Regions from separate parts of the Candidatus Mycobacterium wuenschmannii genome, predicted to be linked through region 2. Evidence: predicted binding sites of a transcription regulator. Region 2 holds the regulator's gene; the other holds the start of a gene.

Region 1 (12,228 bases), 810 kb from region 2:
AAGTAGGGCAGTCGGGTGAAGGCGAGGCAGGCCACCGCGCTGGCGACGGTCAGGCCCGAGCCCAGCACGACATGCGACGTGCCCTCGTACATTTTGTAGTACGCGTCTTCACGCTCGTCGCCGGCCGACCGGGCCTCCTGGTAGCGGCCGACGAAGAATATGGCGTAGTCGGTGCCGGCCGCGATCACCAGCAGCGTGAGCAGATTCGTCGCGTAGGTCGACAGCGGCAGAACTCCCGCGTTGCCCAAAAATGCGACAAACCCACGCGCGGCGGCCATTTCGATCAGCACGGTGGCAAGAACCAGTCCGGTGGTGGCGAACGACCGGTAGACGAAGAACAGCATCACCGCAATCACGGCAACGGTGAGCCCGGTGACTTTGTTGTTGCCCTTGTTGCCCGCGGTGAACTGGTCGGCGATCGCCGGCGCGGCGCCGGTCAGGTAGACCTTGACGCCGGGCGGCGCCTGCATGTGGTCGATGGTGTTGCGGATGGCGTCGACGGAATCGTTGGCCTTCGCGTCGCCCTGGGCCCCGGCGAGGAACAGCTGGACGTAGGCGGCCTTACCGTCGGTGCTCTGTGACCCGGCCGCGGTCAGGGTGTCACCCCAGAAGTCCTGGATGTGCTCGACGTGCGCGGTGTCGCGCTCCAGCTTGTGGACCATCTGGTCGTAGAACTTGTGCGCGTCCGGGCCGAGGGGCTTGTCGCCCTCGAGCACGATCATCGCCGAACTGTCGGAGTCGAACTCGTGGAACACCTTTCCGATGTGCTTGATCGACTGGTACGACGGCGCATCGGGGGAACTGATGCCGACGTTGTGCAGCCGCCCGACCTCTTCCAGTTGGGGGATGACGATGTTCGGGATCATCGCCGCCGCCACCCAGAACAGCAGGATCGGCAATGCAAGCCGGTGAATGAGATGCGGGACGCGGGGCCGCCGCGCGCTGTGGTCGCTCATCCGGACTTGTCCAGACAGAAGGTGTAGGCGCTCAATTCGTTGACGGTCCTCTCGTCCTTGACGACGCCGTTGACGGTGATTCGGCACCCGAGTGTGTTGCCGTTGCCCTGGGCGACGACGTTGGCGATCACCGCGGGGTCGGTGGTGGTGATGGTGTACGACCATGGCAGCGGGGCGTTGTCGATCCGTTGCGGAGCGGCGTGCACGTCCTGGTAGTTGATGGTCGCGGTGGCCCCGGGTGTGCCGAAGACCTCGTACACCACGTGCTTGGGGTTGAACGGGACGATCTCGTCGGAGGCGCTGGCGCCGTGTGCGGCGTTCTTGCCCGAGTCGAAGGCGCCGTGCAGTCGGTCGACTCCGAAAGCGGCGAGGACGATCACGACGACCGCGACGATGAGCATCCATCGTCGCCGGACGAATGCCGTCGGCGAAAAGCTTTTCACCGGTTCACCTTTCGGCTGAGGCTCGGGAGCAGAACCTCGTCGACGAGGGCCGCCACCGTTGCCTTGGTCGGCGGGTTGTTCGGCATGATGATCCGGAAGATCAGGTAGCCGGGCAGCAGATCCCAGAGTTCGTCGCTGATCGCCGCGGCGTCGATCTCGCCGCGCTTGACTGCGTCGTGCAACACCTCGTCGATCAGCGCCTTGCGTTGGTCGAGGAACTGATGCTGCAGCGCCTCGTTTAGGGCGGGGTGGCGCGAGGTCTCGACGAGCACCGCGCGGATGGTGCCGGCCTGGGCGGAGGCCTGCTCGCGGCACGCCTCCCCGAATGCGATGAGGTCGCCGCGCAGGCTGCCGGTGTGCGGATGCACCGCGACCTGCCGGACACCCTCGATAAAGGCGGCCAACACCAGTTCGGCCTTCGACGGCCAGCGCCGGTACACGGTGGCCTTGCTGGCCCGGGCCCGGGCGGCCACGGCGTCCAGGGTGAGACGGTCGTACCCGTGCTCCTGCAGTAGCTGCAGAGTCACGTCGAGCAACTCGGTTTCGCGCGGCGACCAGGGCGAAGCAGTCACGCCGTGCTGAACCGTCCCGGTCACAGCGGATAACCCTAGAGGGCAGGGGTAGTACTGTCCAGTACCGTACCGAACGGATGAATTCGCTACGTCAGTAGCTGAAGTCCTTGATCCCGTCCCACTCGACCAATGTCCAGCCCAGCACCGGGCTGCCGGTGATCACCACGCGGCCGAGGTTGGGCAGCGGATGGCTGGTCGCGAGGCTGTCCTTGGGGTTCTTCACGTTCATCAGCGTCCAGTACATGATCGACTCGGCGTGCGCGAACGCCACCGGCCTGCTGTTGCCGCTGTCGTAGATCTTCTGCACCGCCGCGCTGAACTGGTCGTTGAACTCAACACCGCTGATCGAGCCGGGGACCGCGTCCTTGACGTCGCCCTTCAACCACAGCGACGGGGCGATCAGGTAAGTGAGGTCGGCCCGCTTGGATGGGGAGTTGTTGTAGCGGCCCGCATCGATTTCCCGTAAGCCAGGCAGGATTTCGACGTGCTTGCCCAACGCGTGGGCCAGCGGTTCCGCCGTCTCCGAGGTGCGGACCATGTTGGACGCGTAGACGCCGTCGAAGTTGTTGCGCGACAGCTGATGCGCGAGTTGCTCGGCCTGCCCCTTGCCGTCCGCGGTGAGTCCCGGGCCGGGAACGTCGGTGTTGATGACGTGCTCGGCGTTGCTGGTCGACTCGGCGTGCCGGATGAACGTCAGCGTGATGCTGCGCACCTTCGGCGAACTCGAGCAGGCGGCGACGGTGATCACGGCGGCGAGGACGGCAGCCACCTTCCAGGCGACAGTGCGATTGCGCATGCGGACAGCCTGCCTTGCCGGGGCCCTCGGCGGGGCACGTTTGCCAGGGTTGGCTGAATAAATCACACCGGTGGGCGGGTGATGAAATGGCGTTGCCAAATCAATGAGACCCGGCCGACCGAAGAGGAGACCCGCATGGCGATCGACCCGAATGCCGTCGGCGCGACCACCGAGCCCCAGTTGTTCGAGTGGACCGACCGCGACACCCTGCTCTACGCGCTCGGGGTGGGGGCCGGTCTCGACGATCTCAAATTCACCACCGAGAACAGCCACGACATCGACCAGCAGGTGCTGCCGACGTACGCGGTGATCTGCTGCCCGGCATTCGGGGCGGCCGGCAAGGTCGGGTCGTTCAACTGGGCGATGCTGCTGCACGGTTCGCAGGGCATCCGGCTGCATGCGCCGCTGCCACCCGCGGGCAAACTTTCGGTGACCACCGAGGTGGCCGACATCCAGGACAAGGGGGAGGGCAAGAACGCGATCCTGATGCTGCGCGGTCGCGGCACCGATCCCGACACCGGCGCGCTGGTCGCCGAGACGCTGACCACGCTGGTGATCCGCGGCGAGGGCGGGTTCGGCGGACAGCCGGGCGAGCGTCCCGTCGCGCCGGAGGTGCCCGACCGCGAGCCCGACGCCCGGGTCGCGCTGCCCACCCGCAAGGACCAGCCGCTGATCTACCGGCTCTCCGGCGACCGCAATCCGCTGCACAGCGACCCGTGGTTCGCCAAGGAGCTGGCCGGCTTTCCCGAGCCGATCATGCACGGACTATGCACCTACGGGTTCTCCGGTCGCGCGCTGATCGCCGAGCTCGGCAAGGGCAACGCCGACGCGATCACCGCGATCGACGCCCGGTTCACCAAGCCCGTGTTTCCCGGCGAGACGCTGACGACGCTGATCTGGCGCACCGAGCCCGGCAGGGCGGTGTTCCGCACCGAAGCGGCCGGGCCCGACGGCAGCAATGCCCGACTGGTGCTCGAAGACGGCGCGGTGGAATACACCGAGGTTTAGCCCGGTCGTCCGCGTGGCAGTCCCGGGCATGGCATTCAAACTCACTTACAGCGACGGACAGTCGACCGATTACGACGACAGCACCAAGTGGGAAGTCGACAACGGGGTCGTCAAGCTGGGCCGCGACGAGGGCGACTGGACGGTTTTCATCTCGCCGAGTCACTGGGCGACGCTCGAACTCGACACCGGCAAGAGCGAGAAGTCGGACGACAAGAAGTCTGACGACAAAAAGCCTGATGACGACAAGTCTGACGACGACAAGGACAGCTGAGGCATTACCTGTCAGGTAATCGTGGCGCCGGTGCCGCGCGGCTAGCATCGGGGCGATGACGACCCTGACCCGCGGCTCGCGTGCGACGCCGGCAGTCGGTCAGCTGCTGCGGGAGTGGCGTGAGCGCCGCCGAATCAGCCAGCTGGACTTGTCGATTCAGGCCGAGATCTCGGCGCGGCACCTGAGCTTCGTGGAGACCGGACGTTCGCAGCCGACGTCGGGGATGATCTTGCGGCTCAGCGAACAACTCGATGTCCCGCTGCGGGAGCGCAATGCGCTGCTACTGGCCGGCGGGTACGCGCCTGCCTATCCCGAGCATGCGCTCGACGAGCCGGAGCTGACCCGGTTTCGCGCCGCTATGCGACAGATCCTCACCGGCCACGAGCCGTATCCGGCGCTGGTGATCAATCGATGGTGGGACATGCTCGACGGCAACGCCGCCATCGCGGTGCTCATCGAAAGCTGCGACCCCGCGCTGTTGACGCCGCCGATCAACGCCCTGCGGGTGTCGCTGCACCCGGACGGCATGGCGCCCCGTATCGTCAACCTGCCCGAGTGGCGGGCGCACGCGCTCGAGCGGGTGCATCGGCAGGTGCTCGCGACGCGCGATCCGCGACTGGCCGAACTGTTGGACGAGGTGTCGGCCTACCCGGGCGGCGAGGCCGAGCGTCCCGAACCGACCGACGTCGCGGTACCGCTTCGGTTGCGGCACAACGGAAAAGAGCTCGCCTTCTTCAGCATGATCGCTGTAGTCGGGGCGCCGTTGGACGTCACGGTCGCCGAGCTGGCGATCGAATCGTTCTATCCGGCCGACGCCGAGACCGCCGAGGTCTTGCACGCACTGAGGAAGTGAGCCGATGACCGACAGCGCAGCCACCGAGATGATTCACGGCCTGGTTCCACTGGCCGTCACGCTGGGCATCACCGCCGACGCCGCAAGCCCGGAAGAGGTTGTGCTGAGCCTGGATTGGGCGGAAGGTCTGACGACCGGCGGGGGTGTGCTGCACGGCGGCATCGTGATGGCCCTGGCCGACACGAGCGGTGCGGTGTGCGCGTTTCTCAACCTTCCCGAAGGTGCCGGTACCACGACGATCGAATCCAAGACGAACTTTCTCGGTGCGACCAGGTCGGGCACGGTCAAGGCGCACAGCCGCCCACTGCATGTCGGGCGGCGCGTCATCGTGGTGGAGACCGAGATTCGCGGTGAGAACGGCAAGTTGGCCGCCAAAACCATTCAGTCGCAAGCGGTTTTGTGATCGACCCGGTCCGCTAGCCGCGCGGTGAATTCGCGAGCTTTGTCGGGGCTTTCCAGCGCGTAGCGGGCGGCGGTGGCACGGTCGCCGTCGTCGTCGTGACGCACCAGGATCGCGACGCCGTCGTCGGCGACCGCGTCGAAGGCGTCCTCGTCGGTGATGTCGTCGCCGAGGTAGATCGGCAGTAGCGGGCCGCCGCCCTGGTTGTCGCGGATGTAGTCGAGCACCCAGCGCAACGTTTTTCCTTTGTCCCAGTCCACATCCGGGCGCAGCTCGATGACCTCGCGGCCCGTCGTCACCCGCAGCGACGTGCGCTGCCCGGCCTGTCGCACCGTCGCCAGCACCTCACCGACCCGGTCGCGCGCAGCGTTGCGGTAGTGCACCGCTACACCAAATTGCTTGTGCTCCACGGCAACTCCGGCAATGCCGCCGAGCTGATCGGCCAGCTCGCGGGCGGCTTCGGTCAACACCGGTATTGACGCGGCTGCTTCAGCATTCTGGTGATGCTGTCCGTCGGGTCCGGTCAGCTCGAAGCCGTGACTGCCCGCGTACCACAGGCCGGGCAGGCCCACCCGATCCCGCACGTCGGCCAGATCCCGACCGCTCAGAATCGCCACCGGGCACTGGTTGCATAGCGCTGTCAGTGCGTCGGCCGCGCCGTCGACCAACCGCGCGGCGGCGGGGTCGTTGACGATCTCGGACAGCGTCCCGTCGAAGTCGTAGAACACGGCGGGCTTGCGGGCGACGTCGAGAGCCTGCATACCGTCGGGCAATTCGGACATCCGGCGATCCCCGGTGCGGATGTCGACGTCAGCGACGTCGCCCCTGCCGATCACCAACGCGAAACCGGCGGCCCGGGCGGCTTCCGCCGAGTCTTCGGTGGACGCGACCACGGCGCTGCGGCCGATCCGCACCGATTGCGCGTCGTCAGATCGACCGACGCGAATGCCCGCGTCTGCAAGGCGTGCCGCGAACGTGGCATCGGGTTCGTCGTCGAACAACACGGTGTCGATGCGGCGTGGGTCGATGGTGACCGGCATGCCCCGCCTTCCCGGCCCGCGGTCGCGGCGCCGGAAGCCAGATTAGTCGGTGACCGTCAGACAGATTTGCGGTCGAACAGCAGGATCGAGTCCTGGCTGAGCATGTCCAGCCGCGACACGGCGATCTTGATGCCGTCGGCGAGCACCTCGATGTCGGATCCCGCGTCGTAGTCGGCGGTGATCCCGAACACCAGGTCGTCGGCATAGCTCATGATCGCGACGCCGGTGCGCAGTTGCAGCGCGATCGGCGGAATGGGCAGCAGCCGGCTGACCGTGCCGCCCATCATCTCCAGCCGGCGATGCGGTCCCGGGACGTTGGTGGCGAGGGTGACGATGCCGCGCTGCGGTAACCGGGTGAGCAGTCGAATCAGCCACGAGGAGAACATGAATGGCACGTATCCGGTCACCGAGACCGCCATGTTGCCGGCCTGCTTCTGCCCGCCCTGCTTGGTGCGGGTCATCCGGCTGTGCACCGCGCGCAGCTGCTGCAGCGGATCGTCTTCCTCGACCGGGAGGTAGGGCAGCATGATGGAGATCTTGTTGCCCGGCTGGTCCGCCGACTCGCCGCCGCGGACCGACACCGGCACCAGGGTCCGTAACGAGTCTGGCCGCGGCTGCTCGCCGCGATGCAGCAGGACGGATCGGTAGCCCTCGGTGATCGCCGCCAGCGCGACGTCATTGATGGTGACGTCGAACTTGTTGCAGATCTGCTCGACATCGGTCAGCGGGACGCGGACGGCGCGATATTTGCGCATCGCCGTCACGGGGCCCACCAGCGACGATCCGGCCGTCGGGCGCATCAGGCCGGCCGCGATCTCGGTCGCGCCGCCGACCGTCCGGGTCACCGTGTTGGTGAGTCCGGTGGCGGTCCGCCAGAGGTTGTTCAGCGGGTGGGAGCGCGCCGGGTTCTCCGGCACCGATGCCAGGTGTTTGGGGCGACGGCCGCCCCGCTTGGCGACGACTGGGCGGGCGAACACGTCGCCGTCCATCTCGTCGCAGAGCCGGGCGAGGATGCGGGTCGCCGAGATCCCGTCGGCCATGCAGTGGTGGACCTTCATCAAGATCGCCCACCGGTTGCCCTTGAGGCCCTCGATCACCCAGCATTCCCACAGTGGCCGATCGCGATCGAGGCGACGCTCGAGCACGTCGGCGACGACGCGGAACAATTCGTTGTCGTCGCCGGGGCGCGGTACGGCGATCCGGCGAACATGGCGGTCGATGTCGAATGCTGGATCTGCCACCCACTGTGGGGCGCCGAGATCGAAGGGTTGGGTACGCAGCATCTGCATGCAGCGGGGAATGGACTGAACACGTTCTGCCAGAACGGCTTTGAACTTCTCGTGATTGGGTAACTTACCGTCGACGATGGCGATGCCACCGATCGCCAGGCTGACATTGCGGTCTGAATCCTCGGCCATGAGGAAGCCGGCATCGAGCGTGTTGAGCTGCTCCACGAATCATCACCGCCGTTCGACTTTGGGATGCCTACGAGTATTGGCGGTGACCGGCGGTCAGAGGTGGCGGCCAGATTAATTCGTGTAAACAACTGGAGTCGGTTGTGTGGCAACGCAGTTGGACTCGCGTTCAAGAGGGTAGAGGCTGAGATTCTCTGAGATTCAAGCGAATTGGCGGCGCGCGGATTTTGAGTCTTTGCGGATGACGAGCCCGCGCGGGCGAACCGCTTGTCAGCCGGGCCGGGTCAAACGAGGCGCGACGGCATGCGAGCTATTCGAACATGAGTTCGATACACTGTTGCGGTGGGGTGGAGCAATGGGCCGCCGGGTTGGTCGGAGATGGAGCGGGTGCTCTCCGGCAAGCCGCGCCGTGCGGGCACGCCGACGGTGTGGACGCCGGCGGACGAGGCGCCGCGGTCGCCTAAGCGAGTCGCCTACCAGCCGCCGGACGAAGACCGGCCGAGCCGTTCGGCCGTCCCGTACGCCGAACTGCATGCGCATTCGGCGTACAGCTTTCTCGACGGGGCCAGTGCCCCCGAGGAGCTGGTCGAAGAGGCGGTGCGGCTTGGCCTGCGTGCCATCGCGCTCACCGATCACAACGGGCTGTACGGCGCGGTGCGGTTCGCCGAGGCCGCCGTCGAGTTGGACATGCGCACGGTGTTCGGTGCCGAACTCTCGTTGGGATCCATCGCCCGGACCGAGGACCCCGACCCGGCCGGCCCGCATCTGCTGGTGCTGGCCCGCGGACCGGAGGGCTACCGCCGGTTGTCGCGACAGCTGGCCGCGGCACACCTGGCCGGCGGTGAGAAGGGCAAGCTGCGCTTCGACTACGACGCGCTCACCGCGGCGGCGGGTGGCCACTGGCAGATCCTGACCGGGTGCCGCAAGGGCCATGTCCGCTCCGCGTTGGTCGCCGGTGGACTGGAGGCGGCGTCGGCGGCCCTGGCCGATTTGGTGGACCGGTTCGGGCGGAGGCGTGTCAGCGTCGAATTGACCCAGCACGGCTGCCCGGGTGACGACGACGTCAACGCCGACATGGCCGTGCTGGCGCAGCGATTCGGGCTCGCTTGCGTGGCTACCACCGGCGCGCATTTCGCCGGGCCGTCGCGGCGAAGGCTGGCGATGGCGATGGGTGCGATCCGGGCCCGGCAGTCGCTGGACGAGGCGGCGGGCTGGCTCGCGCCGCTGGGCGGTTCGCATCTGCGCTCCGGTGAGGAGATGGCGCGGCTGTTCGCGCAGCACCCCGACGCGGTGACCGCCGCCGCCGAACTCGGCGAGCAGTGCTCCTTCGGCCTGGCGCTGATCGCCCCGCAGTTGCCGCCGTTTGACGTCCCGGCCGGACACACCGAGGACAGCTGGTTGCGCGAGCTGACGATGGCGGGGGCGCTGCTTCGTTACGGTCCGCGGGCCCGGGCGCGCCAGGCGTATACCCAGATCGAGCACGAGCTGAGAATCATTGAGCAACTGAAGTTTCCGGGCTACTTCCTGGTGGTCTACGACATCACCCGGTTCTGCCGGGAGAACAACATCCTGTGCCAGGGCAGGGGATCGGCGGCCAACTCGGCGGTCTGCTTCGCGCTCGGCGTCACCGCGGTCGACCCGGTGGCCAACGAGTTGCTGTTCGAGCGGTTCCTGTCGCCGGAGCGCGACGGGCCGCCCGACATCGACATCGACATCGAGTCGGACCTGCGCGAGAACGTCATCCAGTACGTCTACGACAAGTACGGTCGCGACTACGCCGCACAGGTCGCCAACGTGATCACCTATCGCAGCCGAATCGCGGTGCGCGACATGGCACGAGCCCTCGGGTTCTCCCAGGGCCAGCAGGACGCGTGGAGCAAGCAGATCAGCCACTGGAGTGGACGTCCGTCGGACATCGAGGGCATCCCCGAGCAGGTTATCGACCTGGCCGAGCAGATCCAGAACCTGCCGCGGCACATGGGCATCCACTCCGGCGGCATGGTGATCTGTGACCGGCCGATCGCCGACGTCTGCCCGGTCGAATGGGCGCGCATGGCGAACCGCAGCGTGCTGCAGTGGGACAAAGATGACTGCGCGGCAATCGGTTTGGTGAAGTTCGACCTGCTCGGGCTGGGCATGCTCTCGGCGCTGCACTACGTCATCGACCTGGTCGACGAGCACAAGGGCCTCAAGGTCGACCTGTCCACGCTGGACCTGTCCGAACCCGCGGTCTACGAGATGCTGCAGCGCGCCGACTCCGTCGGGGTGTTCCAGGTCGAGTCGCGCGCGCAGATGGCCACGCTGCCGCGGCTCAAGCCGCGGGTGTTCTACGACCTGGTGGTCGAGGTCGCGTTGATCCGCCCCGGGCCCATCCAGGGCGGGTCGGTGCACCCCTACATCCGGCGACGCAACGGCCTCGACCCGGTCGAGTACGACCACCCGTCGATGGAGCCGGCGTTGCGGAAGACGTTGGGAGTGCCGCTGTTTCAGGAGCAGTTGATGCAACTCGCGGTGGACTGCGCCGGCTTTTCCGGCGCTGAGGCCGATCAGCTGCGCCGGGCCATGGGATCCAAGCGGTCGACCGAACGCATGCAGCGGTTGCGCGACCGGTTCTTCGACGGCATGCGGGATCTGCACGGTGTCCCCGACGACGTGATCGACCGGGTTTACGAAAAGCTAGAGGCCTTTGCGAATTTCGGCTTCCCGGAAAGTCATTCGCTGAGCTTCGCGTCGCTGGTGTTCTACTCGTCGTGGTTCAAGCTGCATCACCCGGCGGCGTTCTGCGCGGCGCTGCTGCGGGCGCAGCCGATGGGGTTCTACTCGCCGCAGTCGCTGGTGGCCGACGCCCGACGGCACGGCGTGACCGTGCACGGACCGTGCGTCGCGGCCAGCGTCGTGCACGCCACGCTGGAGAACGCCGGGACCGAGGTGCGACTGGGTCTCGCCGGGGTCCGTCATATCGGCGACGAGCTGGCCGAGAAGCTGGTCGAGGAGCGAAAAGCACATGGCCCCTTCACTTCTCTGCTGGACATGACGACCCGGGTCCAGCTGTCCGTGCCGCAGACCGAGGCGCTGGCCACCGCGGGCGCGCTGAACTGCTTCGACATGTCGCGGCGCGAGGCGCTGTGGGCGTCCGGCGCGGCCGCCACCCAACGGCCGGACCGGCTGCCGGGTGTCGGCTCGTCGTCGCATGTCCCGTCGCTGCCCGGAATGAGCGAGGTGGAGTTGGCCGCCGCCGACGTATGGGCCACCGGCATCTCGCCGGACAGCTACCCGACTCAGTTCCTGCGCTCGGACCTCGACGGGCTGGGGGTGATTCCCGCGGCCGATCTGCTGTCGGTGCCCGACGGAGATCGGGTGCTGGTCGCCGGGGCGGTCACCCATCGGCAGCGGCCCGGTACCGCACAGGGGGTGACGTTCGTCAACCTCGAGGACGAGACCGGGATGGTCAACGTGCTGTGCACCCCCGGGGTGTGGGCGCGGCACCGCAAGGTGGCCCAGACGTCGCCGGCGCTGCTGATTCGCGGCCAGGTCCAAAACGCCAGTGGCGCAGTCACTGTCATGGCCGAGCGGATCGCCAAGCTCAGCTTGAAAGTCGGATCGAAGTCCCGCGATTTCCGGTGAGGTGTCCGATCGAGAGTGAATTTCGCGACGCAACACACCGAGTACGCGTCGTAGAACGCACACTCGCGGGAGGTGTCGGCGGGATGAGTAGTCTCCAAGCATGGCCCTCAACCTTTCAGTCGACGAACTGCTCACCACCACTCGCTCAGTCCGCAAGCGTCTCGACTTCGAGAAGCCGGTATCGCGCGAGGTCCTGATGGAATGTCTCGACCTGGCGCTGCAGGCGCCGACCGGCTCCAATTCCCAAGGCTGGCAATGGGTTTTCATCGAGGACGAGGCCGAGAAGAAGGCGATCGGCGATATCTACCTGGACAACGCCCGGGGCTACCTGAAGGCGCCGGCGCAGGAGTACGCCGACGGCGACACCCGCGGCGAGCGGATGCCCGCGGTTCGCGACTCGGCGTCCTACCTGGCCGAGCACATTCACGAAGCGCCGGTGCTGATGATTCCGTGCATCGAGGGCCGCGAAGACCAGACCCCCATGGGCGGTGCGGGGTTCTGGGCGTCATTGCATCCCGCCGTCTGGAGTTTCTGTCTCGCTCTGCGCTCACGCGGGCTGGGCACCTGCTGGACGACGTTGCACCTGATCCGTGGCGGCGAGCAAAAAGTCGCCGACATCGTCGGCATCCCGCACGAAAAGTTCAGTCAGGGCGGCCTTTTCCCGATCGCCTACACCAAGGGCACCGACTTCAAGCCGGCCAAGCGGCTTCCCGCCGACCAGCTCACCCACTGGAACACCTGGTAGGTCAGACCGCGCCCGCAAAATTCTGCTGTCGCCACGCCTCGTAGACCGCAACCGCGGCGGCGTTGGCCAAGTTCAGCGACCGTCGGCCGTCCAGCATCGGGATGC
Region 2 (12,228 bases):
AGATCAAAAACGGTTTGCCCACATGGGAAAACGTGACTTCTTCGAGGTAGTCGAATGACTCGATGGTCGGGTACTCGCCGGCCCCCCGGCCCTGCCAGGTGCCGAGCAATGGCGCCAGGTGGTGCAGGTTGGGGTGTAGTTCGGGCGGCATCCGGTCAGCCTAGTCCGGCGTGCACGTCGGGCGTACGGACGCGTTCGGGTCGGATTCCGCTGCCGACCAGAATCGGCGGAATGTATTGAAATGGCCCGCGGCCGACGATTTTCGGCACCCGGACCGGGGACAGGTCGCCGGCGAGATTCGGTTCGATGACGTTGTTCTGAATGAACACCTGACCGGCCTGAATGATGCGGGTCGGTAGCTCGCGGCGGCGCTGCACCTTCGCCAAGTCGGCTTCGGTGACCCGGTTTTCGCGCAGCGGGCCGCACAGCGCGTTGGCCGCTGCCACCGCGTCCGCGACCGCGAGGTTGATGCCGATCCCGCCGACCGGCGACATCGCATGCGCGGCATCTCCTATGCACAACAACCCTTTTCGCCACCACTTCTCGAGGCGGTCCACCCGCACGTCGAGCTGGCTGGTGTCGTCCCACGAGTGCAGATCCTTGACGTGCTCGGCCAGTTGCGGCTGCACGGAGACGAGCCGCTGCGTGAACTCTCCGAGCGAACCGTCGCGTGGGTTCTCACCTTTGGGCATGATGTAGGCGATCTGCCAGTAGTCGGTGCGATAGATCATCGCCATCATCAGGCCCTTGCGGACGATCCCCACCAACTCCTGCGGATCGCCCGGACGCCAGCTCAGCCGGAACCACAGCACGTCGATCGGCGAGTTCGACGCTGCGGTCTGCAGTCCCGCCGCTGCGCGCACCGCGGACTTGCGTCCGTCCGCGCCGATCACCAACTGGCAACGCACCTCGAGGTCGGGCGTGCGCACTCCGACGACGCGATCCCCGTCGAAGATCAGGTCGGTAACCTCCGCATTGCGGATCAGCGTGAATTCCGGGTAAGCGCTTGCCTTTTCGGCCAGGAAGTCGAGAAAGTCCCACTGCGGCATCAACGCGATGTAGGGCTGCTTGAAGCCCAGCCGCGCGAGCGCGCTGAAGTTCCCGAAGGTTCGCAGCGTCCCGTCGGTATCGAAGGCGAGACGACGGACCTTGGTGTGCGGGAGGCGAAGAAACTCGTCGATCAGCCCCAGCTGGTCGATGATCCGTAGCGTGCTCGGATGCACGGTGTCGCCGCGGAAATCTCGCAGGAAGTCATTGTGCTTCTCCAGCACCGTCACGTCGATTCCCGCCCGCGCCAACAGAAGCGCGTGCACCATGCCCGCGGGACCACCGCCGGCGACGCATACCTGGGTGTGCACGACACGAGTCATGCTCCGACATTACGACGCCGGTCAACCGGGGGCGGACACCTTTCGGTGGGCCCGCAACGCCTTGATCTCGCGCTCGAAATCCGCGGCGGATTCGAAAGACCGGTACACCGACGCGAATCGTAGGTACGCCACTTCGTCGAGATCGCGCAGTGGGCCGAGGATGGCCAGCCCGACCTCGTTGCTGGGGACCTCCGGCGATCCGCCCGCCCGAACCGCGTCTTCCACCTGCTGTGCCAGCAGGCTCAGCGCGTCGTCGTCGACCTGGCGTCCCTGGCATGCTCGCCGCACGCCGCGCATGACCTTTTCCCGACTGAACGGCTCGGTCGCGCCACTGCGCTTGACGACAGCAAGCACCGCGGTTTCCACGGTGGTGAATCGGCGGCCACACTCGGGGCACGACCGGCGGCGCCGGATCGCCTGTCCCTCATCGGCTTCACGGGAGTCGACGACTCGCGAATCCGGGTGCCGACAGAACGGACAGTGCATGGCCGCTCCTTTGCCGCGCCGATCCGGGGGTGTCCCGGGCCTCCCCGAGCCTACCTGCGCCCAAGGGCGACGGCCTAGCGTCAGGGAGTGTCGCGGCTGGTGAACGGCTCAGCCCACCGGCGCGATAAGCGTCTGCCCCGCCGTCACCGCGGACGAGTCGAGCTCGTTGAGTTCGCGAATGCGGGCGGTGACCTGACTGGTCGGCGCGTCCGGGGCAACCCGGGCAGCCAAGTGCTGCAACGTCTCCCCGGGTTCGACCCGGACGACGGCGAGCTGGTCCGGCATCTGGACCGCGGCCTTCTCGGGACCGCTGTGCAGCATGCCGCCGAAGTGGGCGACGAACCCCAGCCAGACCGTGATGCCGGCGGCGACCAGGGCGAGCGCCACGGTGGTCACCGGGGTGATCGGCCGGGCGCGATGCGATGCGTTCGACATCAGCACGCCGGTACCGCGATAGCGCGGCGGGGCCGCGACGGGCCTGGATGACTGCGGGCCGCGGGATCCGGGGCGGCCGCTGCGGCCGGCCGGACGCACCTGAACCGGCCGAACCCGGGGCTGCGGGCTGCGGGAGATCGTCTCGATGTGCATCATGTGGGGTCCTCCAGTCGGGCTTGCGGGTCGATCACTTGTTCGAAGAGTAATCGATAATGTGTTCGAAAACCGAACATGTGATCGAACTGTTGCACACGCTGAAGACGATAGAACGGCCCACCGACAACTTTTGCAGCCCTGATCAGGCGTTAATCGCGACACGGGTCGAACACATGTTTGATATCTAGGGCAAATGCCGCTACATTCGTCCATATGAGCGATAGCCAGACCCCGGACGCCGACTCCGCACGTGCCCCGCGATCTGCGGATTCAGGGCTGACGCCGCGCCAGCGGACCATCCTGGACGTCATCCGCGCGTCGGTCACCAGCCGCGGCTATCCCCCGAGCATTCGGGAGATCGGCGACGCCGTCGGCCTGACGTCAACGTCCTCAGTTGCACACCAACTGCGCACGCTGGAGAAGAAGGGCTACCTCCGCCGCGACCCGAATCGGCCGCGTGCCGTCGACGTCCGCTCGGCCGACGACGCATCCAAGACTCCGGCGCTCACCGACGTCGCCGGCTCGGATGCGCTGCCGGAGCCGACCTTCGTGCCGGTGCTCGGCCGGATCGCCGCCGGTGGCCCGATCCTGGCCGAGGAGGCCGTCGAGGACGTCTTTCCGCTGCCGCGCGAACTCGTCGGTGAGGGCGCGCTGTTCCTGTTGAAGGTGGTCGGCGAGTCGATGGTCGATGCGGCGATCTGCGACGGCGACTGGGTCGTGGTCCGCCAGCAGAACGTCGCCGACAACGGCGACATCGTCGCGGCCATGATCGACGGTGAAGCGACCGTCAAGACGTTCAAGCGCACCGGTGGCCAGGTCTGGCTGATGCCGCACAATCCCGCGTTCGACCCGATTCCGGGCAACGACGCGGCCGTACTCGGCAAGGTCGTCACGGTCATTCGCAAGATCTGACGTCGCCGGTCAACCGGCCCGGTGGAATCCATTCGCCTTGGCGACTTCTTCACTGGCAAACCAGATCTCTGCCGGTGTGTCGTCGTACAGCTCGCTGTCGGGCATGTAGTACAACCCTGAGCTGGCGTTGGCTTTGACGACGTAGCCGTCCGGCACCTGGTACGGGTCGTCCATCGGCAGGTGAATCGCCAACTGCCCCGGCGCAATTCGCGCGATCGGCACGGCCTCTGTGACGAGCGCGTCGTCGTCTGCCGCCGCCGCATGCCGACCGCCGCGGACATCGTCGGCCACCGGAATTCCGGTCGGGTCGGTGTCGACGTCGTCCGAGTCCTCGTCGAAATGCTCATCGGCGTCGTGGTGCGGGTCGTCGTCGTGCTCGACATCGTCATCGTGCTCGAAGTCGTCGTCGTGACCGAAATCGTCGTCCTGTCCGAATTCGCGGAACTCGGAGAACTTTTCGGTGCTGTCGGCTTCATCGTCGGAGAGCAGTTCGTCGACCAGGCTCCTGTGCTCCGGCGGCGCCCACGCGCTGGACGACTGACTGGGCAGCCGCACGGTTCGCGGACGCGGCGGCCGGTAGTCCTTGGCCAGGCTCGACGACGCCAATTCGCTGTCACCCTCGGGCGACCATTGGGAGACCGACTCGGTGACGGGCTCGTATGCGGCGTCGTCCGAGTGGCCGATGGCGTCGCGCTTGACGGCGCGACGGCGACCAAACGAGCGCATCAGCAACGCCAGCACACCAATCAGCAGCAACGCCCCGACCCCGACCGCCAGCCACACCCAGTGGCCGGACAGCCAACTGCCTCCGGCGTTGGGGGTCGCGGAGTTAGCCGGCGTCTTCTGCCCCGGCACCTGAAGGCCGGACAGCGCCGACGCCAGGTTGGCCGGCTGAGTGGTGAAGGTGTTCTTCGTCTTGTTCCATGCGATCTGGCCGCCGGTGAACTTCTGCGTGATCACGTCCTTGGCGATGGTCTGGTCGGCAATTGGCGCACCGAGCTTGCCGGTCGCGCCCAACAGCTTGTCCCACGCGGTCTTGATCGCCCCGCGCACCACGTACGCGCCGTGATCTCCGCTCCAGAAGATGATCGGCTTGTCGTCGGCGGAGAATGCGCTGACCTTGCTTGCGGGCTTCAGGCCGCCGTCGGCCTCGTTGGAGATGGGGAAACCGAGATCGCTTTTAGCGGGTCCGCCGAGTGCCTCGTACTTGGTCAGGATGTCGGTCTGGACGGCATTCGCACCGGTCGCAGGACTGAAGAAAATTTTGCCGCCGGCGAAGTTCTGGGCCAGCCCGTCCGCGCCGATCGGATATTGGTCGCCTTGCTTGGCTCCCAGCGGACCGGCGGCCCCACCGGCGGCCCGCCACGCCATGTTGATGTCGGCGGTCGGGTCGACCGGCACCTGCAACCCGCTGAGCTGGCCGGCCAGGTCGGGTGGGACGGTGGTGAAGGCCTTGGTCAGCCGGTTCCAGGACACCTTGCCACCGCTGAACGCCTGGGTTGCGAGTTCGCCGTCGTAGGTCTCGTCGCCGATCGGAACACCCAGTGCGCCACCGGAGCTGCCCAGCTTGTCCCACGCCGCGTTGATCGCACCGCGCACGACGAAGGCCCCGTGGTCGGCGGTCCAGTAGATGAGCGGCTTGTCGCTGGCCGAGAAGGTGCTGACCCGGCTGTCCGGGCCCGCCAGGCCGCGAACTTCGCTGGTGATGGGAAAGCCGAGGTCGGAAGCGGCCGGCCCACCGAGCGACTCGTACTTGTCGAGAATCGCGCCCATCATCGATCGGGGTCCGCTGGCCGGCGTGAAAAACATCTTGCCGTGCACGAAGTCCTGGGCGAATCCCTGGCCCGCGACGTAACACTCCCCCTGTTTGGCGCCTAGGTCGGAGGTGTCCCCGCCGGCGTCTTTCCAAGCCGCGGTGATGGCGTTGTCGGCGTCGCCGATCGGTGATGCGCTCGCGGCGGGGGTCAGCAGGGCCGCGCAGGTGAGTGTCACTGCCAGCGCCACCAGGCCACGCGTCGAGCGCGCGAGGATGCCCGATCGTTTTCGCTGCGTTGTCATCCCGCCCTCCCGCGGCCGCCGAACCCGAATTCGGGGCACAGTTTCAACCGCCCCGCGGATCGCCCAGCTCTGCTGCAGGCGACGACCGCATGGGAAGTCATACAGAGACCCTACGGAATGGTCATCGTGTCGATGCCGAATTGCGGTCCGTTGGGCCGGTTTGTGTCGTTCGGCCTTCAGATTACGGTCCGTAGCTGTAGAAACGCACATCGCGGCACAAATAGCCGCCCGATCTGCGCTGACCGAGTTCGCACGCGCGCCTGAACTGGGCAGGGACCACCGGCGACGATTTGCCGGATTGGCCTAGTCCGCAGCCACTTTTCGACGGAGCCGCGTTGCGCGCAGGACGGCACGGAGTGCGCGCAAAGGTGATTCGCGCGCAATCAATTCCCGTGGTCAGACACCGAGGCTGCGACCGATGATTTCCTTCATGATTTCGGTCGTGCCGCCGTAAATGGTCTGCACGCGCGCGTCGAGATACGCACGCGCAACGGGGTATTCGCGCATATAGCCGTATCCCCCGTGCAACTGCAGGCAGCGATCGATCAGGTGCACCTGCTTCTCGGTGGCGTACCACTTGGCCATGGCGGCCTGCTCGACCGTCAGCTTCTCTTCGAGGTGCAGTGCGACGAATTCGTCGACCATGATGCGCACGACGGTTGCCTCGGTGGCCAGTTCGGCGAGTAAGAATCGGGAATTCTGAAAACTGCCGACCGGCTTGCCAAAGGCCTTGCGCTCCTTGGTGTACTCCACCGTCTGCTTGAGCACCTGCTCCATCGCGGCCGCGGCCATGATGGCGATCGAGATCCGTTCCTGCGGCAAGTTCTGCATCAGGTAGATGAAGCCCATGCCCTCTTCACCGAGCAGGTTCTCGGCGGGCACCTCGACGTCGGTGAACGACAATTCTGCGGTGTCCTGGGCATCCAGGCCGATCTTGTCCAGGTGCCGGCCTCGCTCGAAGCCCTTCATGCCACGTTCGACTGCCAGCAGCGAAAAGCCTTGCGCGCCTTTGTCCGGGTCGGTCTGCGCCACGACAATCACCAGGTCGGCGTTGATGCCGTTGGTGATGAACGTCTTGGAGCCGTTCAGCACGTAGTGATCGCCGTGTTTGACGGCGCGGGTCTTGATGCCCTGCAGGTCGCTGCCGGTGCCGGGCTCGGTCATCGCAATCGCGGTGATGAGTTCGCCGGTACAGAACTTCGGCAGCCAGCGCTGCTTCTGCTCTTCGGTGGTCAGGCTCATCAGGTAGGGCGCGACGATGTCGTTGTGCAGACCCCAGCCGATGCCGCTGTAGCGGCCGTAGGTGGTCTCCTCGGTGATGATGGTGTTGTAGCGGAAGTCGGAGTTGCCACCGCCGCCGTACTCCTCGGGGATCGACATTCCAAGAAAGCCCTGCTTACCGGCTTCCAGCCACACGCCGCGGTCGACGATCTTCGCCTTCTCCCACTCATCGTGGTACGGGGCGACGTGGCGTTCCAGGAACGAGCGGTACGACTCGCGGAACAGATCGTGCTCGGGCTCGAACAGTGTGCGCTGGTATTTGATGGCGCTACCCATGAGATGCCTCCGGCGGGGTTGGGAACTCTGCGCCCAAGATATACCAACCGGATGGTTGGTAGGTCGGGGCGCCGTCCCGGGCCTACAGTCGTCGGGATGGACGAGACGATCCTGGTGCAGGAACTCGGGCAACTGCTCGAGTTCTCCTACACCGACATGCTGTGTTACGCCGGTCCGTTCTCCCGGGCCGGCGTCGCCAGCGCGCTCAAGGTCCTGCAGCGGGCTTTCGCCGCGCTGTCCCCCAACCACCCGCCGCAACGTCGATCGATCGTCGTCCGCGCGGCGTTCGACGAACCGGGCATCCGCGACGGCATCGAGGCAGTGACGCGAGCTGTGACCGACGGCCGCTACTCGATCGATTCCGGCCTGGTCCGTCCCGGCCGCGGCCGCATGCTGCAGGGCTTCGTCTTCCAGGCCACCGTCAACGGCCGGACCGCGACCCTGATGATGCGACCCGGCTTCATCACCGAGGAGTTCTTCGCGCTGGCCGGCAAGGCCGAGCGCGACCAGGCCGAAGAGGCACACTTCGACAACCTGAACGTGGAGATGGCGCGCCACATCTTGGCGGCCTCCGCGGAAGACGTCTATGAGCTTCAGCTGTAAACGCCCGACGCGCCGCTCTCCTCTCGCCGCCCGATAGGGAATGCCTCCCGGACGACTCCGAGTCTGAGAAAAAGGTTAGAACCCAACCGGCATCCTCAGCCGCCGCTGCCAGCGTTCCAGGCCACTTGCCGTCGCGCCAAAAATCCTTCTAGCAGCACTGTTTAGCTCACAAAAAATTCCTAAAGTTTGTCGGCCAAGTTCATACCTATTACAAATATGAGCTGTACCTTACAGAAACCTGAGATTCATCAGGTGTCCGAGGGGAGGACGGAGCGATGGCCAGCCGGCGGCACTACAGATGTGGTGGATGCGTCGCGGCCTCGGATGGCTCGAGTGGCACTTGCGCCGCCAGCCCACCATCAATCACGGGGAAGGTACGACCATGCACGCAGTAACGAAACGGGCGATCATCGGCACCGCCGCGATCGCCGCGGCAGGACTCTTCGGGTCACTGCCGTACAGCGGCTCGCCGGTGGCCGAGCAGGACGCGCCGTCGGTGCAGCACCACGACGTCGCGCTGGTGGACGCCGTCAGCGACGCCGAAATCGCCTACATCAACGCCATCGCCGTCGATGTGGTGCACCCGAATGGCTTCGAGGACTCGGTGTGGACCGCCTTCGAGCCGCACGGCAACGAGTTCTTCGACTCGACCGGAGCCGGCGGCATCTTCCCCGTCGAAGGGACCATCGGCGGTGTTCCCGTCGAGGTGGGCGGCTACCTGAACGTCTTCGACGGCGGAGCGACCCAGCTGTACGACGGCTACCTGGCCAGCACCACGGCCCTCCTGGACGAGATCAACGGCCTGTTCGGCGCGCAGGCTGCGGACCAGCCGTTGCTGCTGGCCGCTCTCCAGGCCGACTACATCGGGGACCTCCCGAGCACCCTCGCCGTGGGACCCAACTTCGACGCGGTGCTGTCAGCGCTCGGCGGAACCGACGACCAGGCGGCATTGGCCGACTTCGGGAACTACTTCGAGTACTTCCTGACCAACTTGCCCAGTTTCTCGACGGACGGGTATCTCTCGACGACCGACATCACCGCGCTGTTCACCGATCTCGACAAGGTCGGCATGCAGCTGTTCACCGACTTCAGCGCCTTGGTGACGGGGCTGTTCGGCTCGCTGTAGCACTGCCGGGGGGAATAGACAGAGAGGCGCCGGAGTGGGGGCTCCGGCGCTTTTCTGTCTCCGTGGCCGCTGACCCGTGACACCGAACTTACGAACCTCGTCTACACCACTTTCCCGGGTTTTGATACTGAGAAACTGCTTTCAACGCGCTTCAACCGCGTTCGAAGTCTCGAAAACGTTCAAATAAGCTTCTTAACTGGGCTTTTAGCTGCTCAAAAAAGATTCAAGGTATCCGGCGATATCGCTGTACTCGTACAAAGCTTAAGTTGTAGCTTAATTTCACCTGAGAAACCTCAGGTGTCTTTAGGGGGAGGACGGGGGCATGGCCAGTCGGGGGGCAGCTGCAAGCAGCGCAGCAGTCGCGTGGTGGTCAGAACGTCTCGCTCGGCATCAGCGCCGGCAGCCCTCCTTTATCAACGGGGAAGGTAAGACCATGCACGTTGCAACAAAACGGTCGCTCATCGCGGCCGCAGCAATCACGGCGGCGGGACTGTTCGGGTCGCTGCCGTACGAAGGCGCATCGGTGGCGCAGCAGGGCGTGCCGACGGTGCACCACGACGTCGCGCTGGTGGACGTGTCGCAGTCAGCTGCGGACGCCGCGGCGGCCGTCGACTACACCCCGCTGCTCAACGCGGAGGAAGCGGTCAACACCACGCTGTACAACCTTTCGGTGGGCGACAACGGCCTGTACGAGACGCTTTACAACTCGCTGGGCGCCGATCTGTCGGAAAGCCTGCTGCAGACCGACGGTAACGGCGGCATCTACGAGGCGTTCGGCGGTGAATACCTCAACATCTTCAACGGGGCGGCAACCGCGGGCTACAACGGCTTCATCTCCAACACCCTGGCGTTCAACGCCGAGCTGAACAACATCCTGGGTGTGCCGATGGACGACTCGCAGGCGGCACTACTGGTCCAGTTCAACGACCTGTTCGTCGGCGCCGTGCCGGCCACCCTCGGCGACCCCGAACTGGGAGACAGCTTCATCCCGGATCTGGTGGCGATCGCGAACAGCCAGTACACCCTCGCGTCTAACGACCTGATCGAGTACACGCAGAACCTGTTCACGAACTACACCGACATCCTGGACAGCTTGACCAGCGTCAACCTGGGCGACCTGCTCACGGACCTGACCTCCGGTCTGACAACGCTGACCGAGGGCCTGACCGACAACATCAACGATCTGATCAACGCGATCATCACGTTGTTCTGATCCAGGGAGGAAATCAGAAGGCGCCGGGGCGGGGGGCTCCGGCGCTTTCTGCTGTTCGGGGTCGTCTCAGGTGACAAAGAACGGGCGCAGGCTGGCGGCCAGCGCAACCGGGACCCGCGCCTTGATCCGAGTGCCGTCGCCGATGTGCTCGGTCTCCTGTACGCGGCCGTCGGCGTGCACCCGCGATACCAGATCGCCTCGGTCGTAAGGGATTACGACGTCAACCGCGGTGTCGGTGGGCGCCGCCAGCTCGGACATCCGGGTGCGCAGCGTTTCAACGCCGTCGCCGGTGCGCGCCGAGACGAACACCGCGTCCGGCAGCGCACGCCGCAGCTTGGCCAAACCCAGACCGGTTGCGGCGTCGATCTTGTTGACCACGATCAATTCGGGCGCCGGACCACTGTGGTGGTCGGCGAACACCTCGGAGACCACCTGGTGCACCGCGCTGATCTGCGCCAGCGGGTTGACGTCCGAGCCGTCGACGACGTGCACGAGCAGGTCGGCGTCGACCACCTCTTCCAATGTCGAACGGAACGCCTCGACGAGTTGCGTCGGCAGATGCCGGACGAAGCCGACGGTGTCGCTGACCACGTAGGCGCGCCCGTCGTCGAATTGTCCACGGCGCGTGGTGGGTTCGAGGGTGGCGAACAACGCGTCCTGCACCAGCACCCCGGCGCCGGTCAGCGCGTTCAGCAGGCTGGACTTGCCGGCGTTGGTGTAGCCGACGATCGCGATCGAGGGCGCGTCGCTGCTGCGCCGACGGCTGCGCTGGGTGTCACGGACCTGCTTCATGTCGCGGATCTCGCGGCGCAGCTTGGACATTCGCTCGCGGATGCGACGACGGTCGGTCTCGATCTTGGTCTCACCGGGCCCACGCAGACCCACGCCGCCGCCGCTACCGCCGGCTCGACCACCCGCCTGCCGCGACATCGACTCACCCCAACCACGCAGGCGCGGCAGCATGTACTCCATCTGCGCCAACGACACCTGGGCCTTACCTTCGCGGCTGGTCGCGTGCTGGGCGAAGATGTCGAGAATCAGCGCGGTGCGATCGATGACCTTGACCTTGACCGCCTTCTCGAGCGCGGTCAGCTGCGCCGGCGAGAGCTCACCGTCGCAGATGACGGTGTCGGCCCCGGTGGCCGAGACCACGTCGCGCAACTCGGCGGCCTTGCCCGAGCCGATGTAGGTCGACGGGTCGGGCTTGCTGCGGCGCTGGACCATTCCCTCGAGCACCTCCGAGCCCGCGGTCTCGGCGAGCGCGGCCAATTCGGCGAGGCTGGCGTCGGCGTCGGCGGCGCTGCCGTCGGTCCACACGCCGACCAGGACCACCCGCTCGAGTCGCAGCTGGCGGTACTCGACCTCGGAGATGTCGGTGAGCTCGGTGGACAGCCCGGCGACGCGGCGGAGCGCTGCGCGGTCGTCGAGCGCGAGGTCGCCGGTGCTGGGGATGTCCGGAAAGTCAGGAGATGTCATAGGCAACTAATCATGGTGCCCGTCGAGGCGGCGGCACGCATCCGATTTAACCGAGCGCGCCGCGCCACCATTCCTCGCTCAGCTCGCCGTGGGCCACCAACACCGACGGCCCACGCAGGTAACTGGTGGCCTCGGTGACGGTGACGACGACGTCGCCACCGGGCACCCGCACCGTCAGGGTGCCGGTCGTCGCGCCGCCGTGCGACAGCGCGGCGACGGCGGCGGCGACGGTTCCCGTTCCGCAGGAACGGGTTTCGCCCACCCCCCGCTCGTGGACGCGCATGCTGACCGCGCCGTCGACCGGCGCGGTGAGGATCTCGACGTTGACGCCGTCGGGAAACTGGTCGCGGTCATAGCTGACCGGCGCCGCGACGTCCAACTCCCCCAACGCCTCGACGGTCAGCGCGGAGTCGACGCACGCCAGGTGCGGGTTACCGACGTCGACCGCCAGCCCATTGAAGGTCCGGCCGCCGACCACGGCCTGCCCCGGGCCGAGCCGGTTGGCCTTGCCCATATCGACCCGCACGTCGGCGTAGGTCCCATCGGCGTGGTGCAGCACCACGGGTCGCGGGCCGGCTTGCGACCCGACGACGAACTCGTCGCGGGTCTCCAGCCCACTGGCCCGCAGGTAGTGCGCGAAGACGCGCACGCCGTTGCCACACATCTGGGCGATCGACCCGTCGGCGTTGCGGTAGTCCATGTACCAGTCGCCCGCGTCGACGCCGTCGGGAATCCGGTCGACAACCCCGGCGTTCAGCGCGGCCGTGGCGGTGGTGACTCGCAATACGCCGTCGGCGCCCAGGCCACGGCGACGGTCGCACAGCGCCGACACCGCC

The links. Region 2 encodes LexA, which represses DNA repair genes until DNA is damaged. Its sites were predicted from a motif close to CGAACANNTGTTCG; they were not measured.
Region 1: a site for LexA is predicted at 8,070-8,083, ahead of PT015_RS23195 (error-prone DNA polymerase). Genes of this name have one in related genera too.

Annotation. Positions count from the first base shown of each region.
Region 1 is NZ_CP126981.1:4,802,700-4,814,927, forward strand. It holds gene PT015_RS23145 (MMPL/RND family transporter) at 1-956, opposite strand, end outside; gene PT015_RS23150 (MmpS family transport accessory protein) at 953-1,399, opposite strand; gene PT015_RS23155 (TetR/AcrR family transcriptional regulator) at 1,396-1,995, opposite strand; gene PT015_RS23160 (histidine phosphatase family protein) at 2,063-2,767, opposite strand; gene PT015_RS23165 (MaoC/PaaZ C-terminal domain-containing protein) at 2,903-3,775, shown strand; gene PT015_RS23170 (hypothetical protein) at 3,804-4,046, shown strand; gene PT015_RS23175 (helix-turn-helix domain-containing protein) at 4,102-4,899, shown strand; gene PT015_RS23180 (PaaI family thioesterase) at 4,904-5,302, shown strand; gene otsB (trehalose-phosphatase) at 5,281-6,339, opposite strand; gene PT015_RS23190 (WS/DGAT/MGAT family O-acyltransferase) at 6,396-7,793, opposite strand; gene PT015_RS23195 (error-prone DNA polymerase) at 8,097-11,378, shown strand; gene PT015_RS23200 (nitroreductase family protein) at 11,479-12,123, shown strand; gene PT015_RS23205 (tRNA (cytidine(34)-2'-O)-methyltransferase) at 12,125-12,228, opposite strand, start outside.
Region 2 is NZ_CP126981.1:511,234-523,461, reverse strand. It holds gene PT015_RS02650 (peroxynitrite isomerase) at 1-151, opposite strand, end outside; gene PT015_RS02645 (FAD-dependent oxidoreductase) at 156-1,370, opposite strand; gene nrdR (transcriptional regulator NrdR) at 1,392-1,856, opposite strand; gene PT015_RS02635 (LysM peptidoglycan-binding domain-containing protein) at 1,965-2,447, opposite strand; gene lexA (transcriptional repressor LexA) at 2,661-3,359, shown strand; gene PT015_RS02625 (LGFP repeat-containing protein) at 3,369-5,417, opposite strand; gene PT015_RS02620 (acyl-CoA dehydrogenase family protein) at 5,814-6,974, opposite strand; gene PT015_RS02615 (hypothetical protein) at 7,071-7,577, shown strand; gene PT015_RS02610 (hypothetical protein) at 7,960-8,703, shown strand; gene PT015_RS02605 (hypothetical protein) at 9,137-9,916, shown strand; gene hflX (GTPase HflX) at 9,983-11,392, opposite strand; gene dapF (diaminopimelate epimerase) at 11,439-12,228, opposite strand, start outside.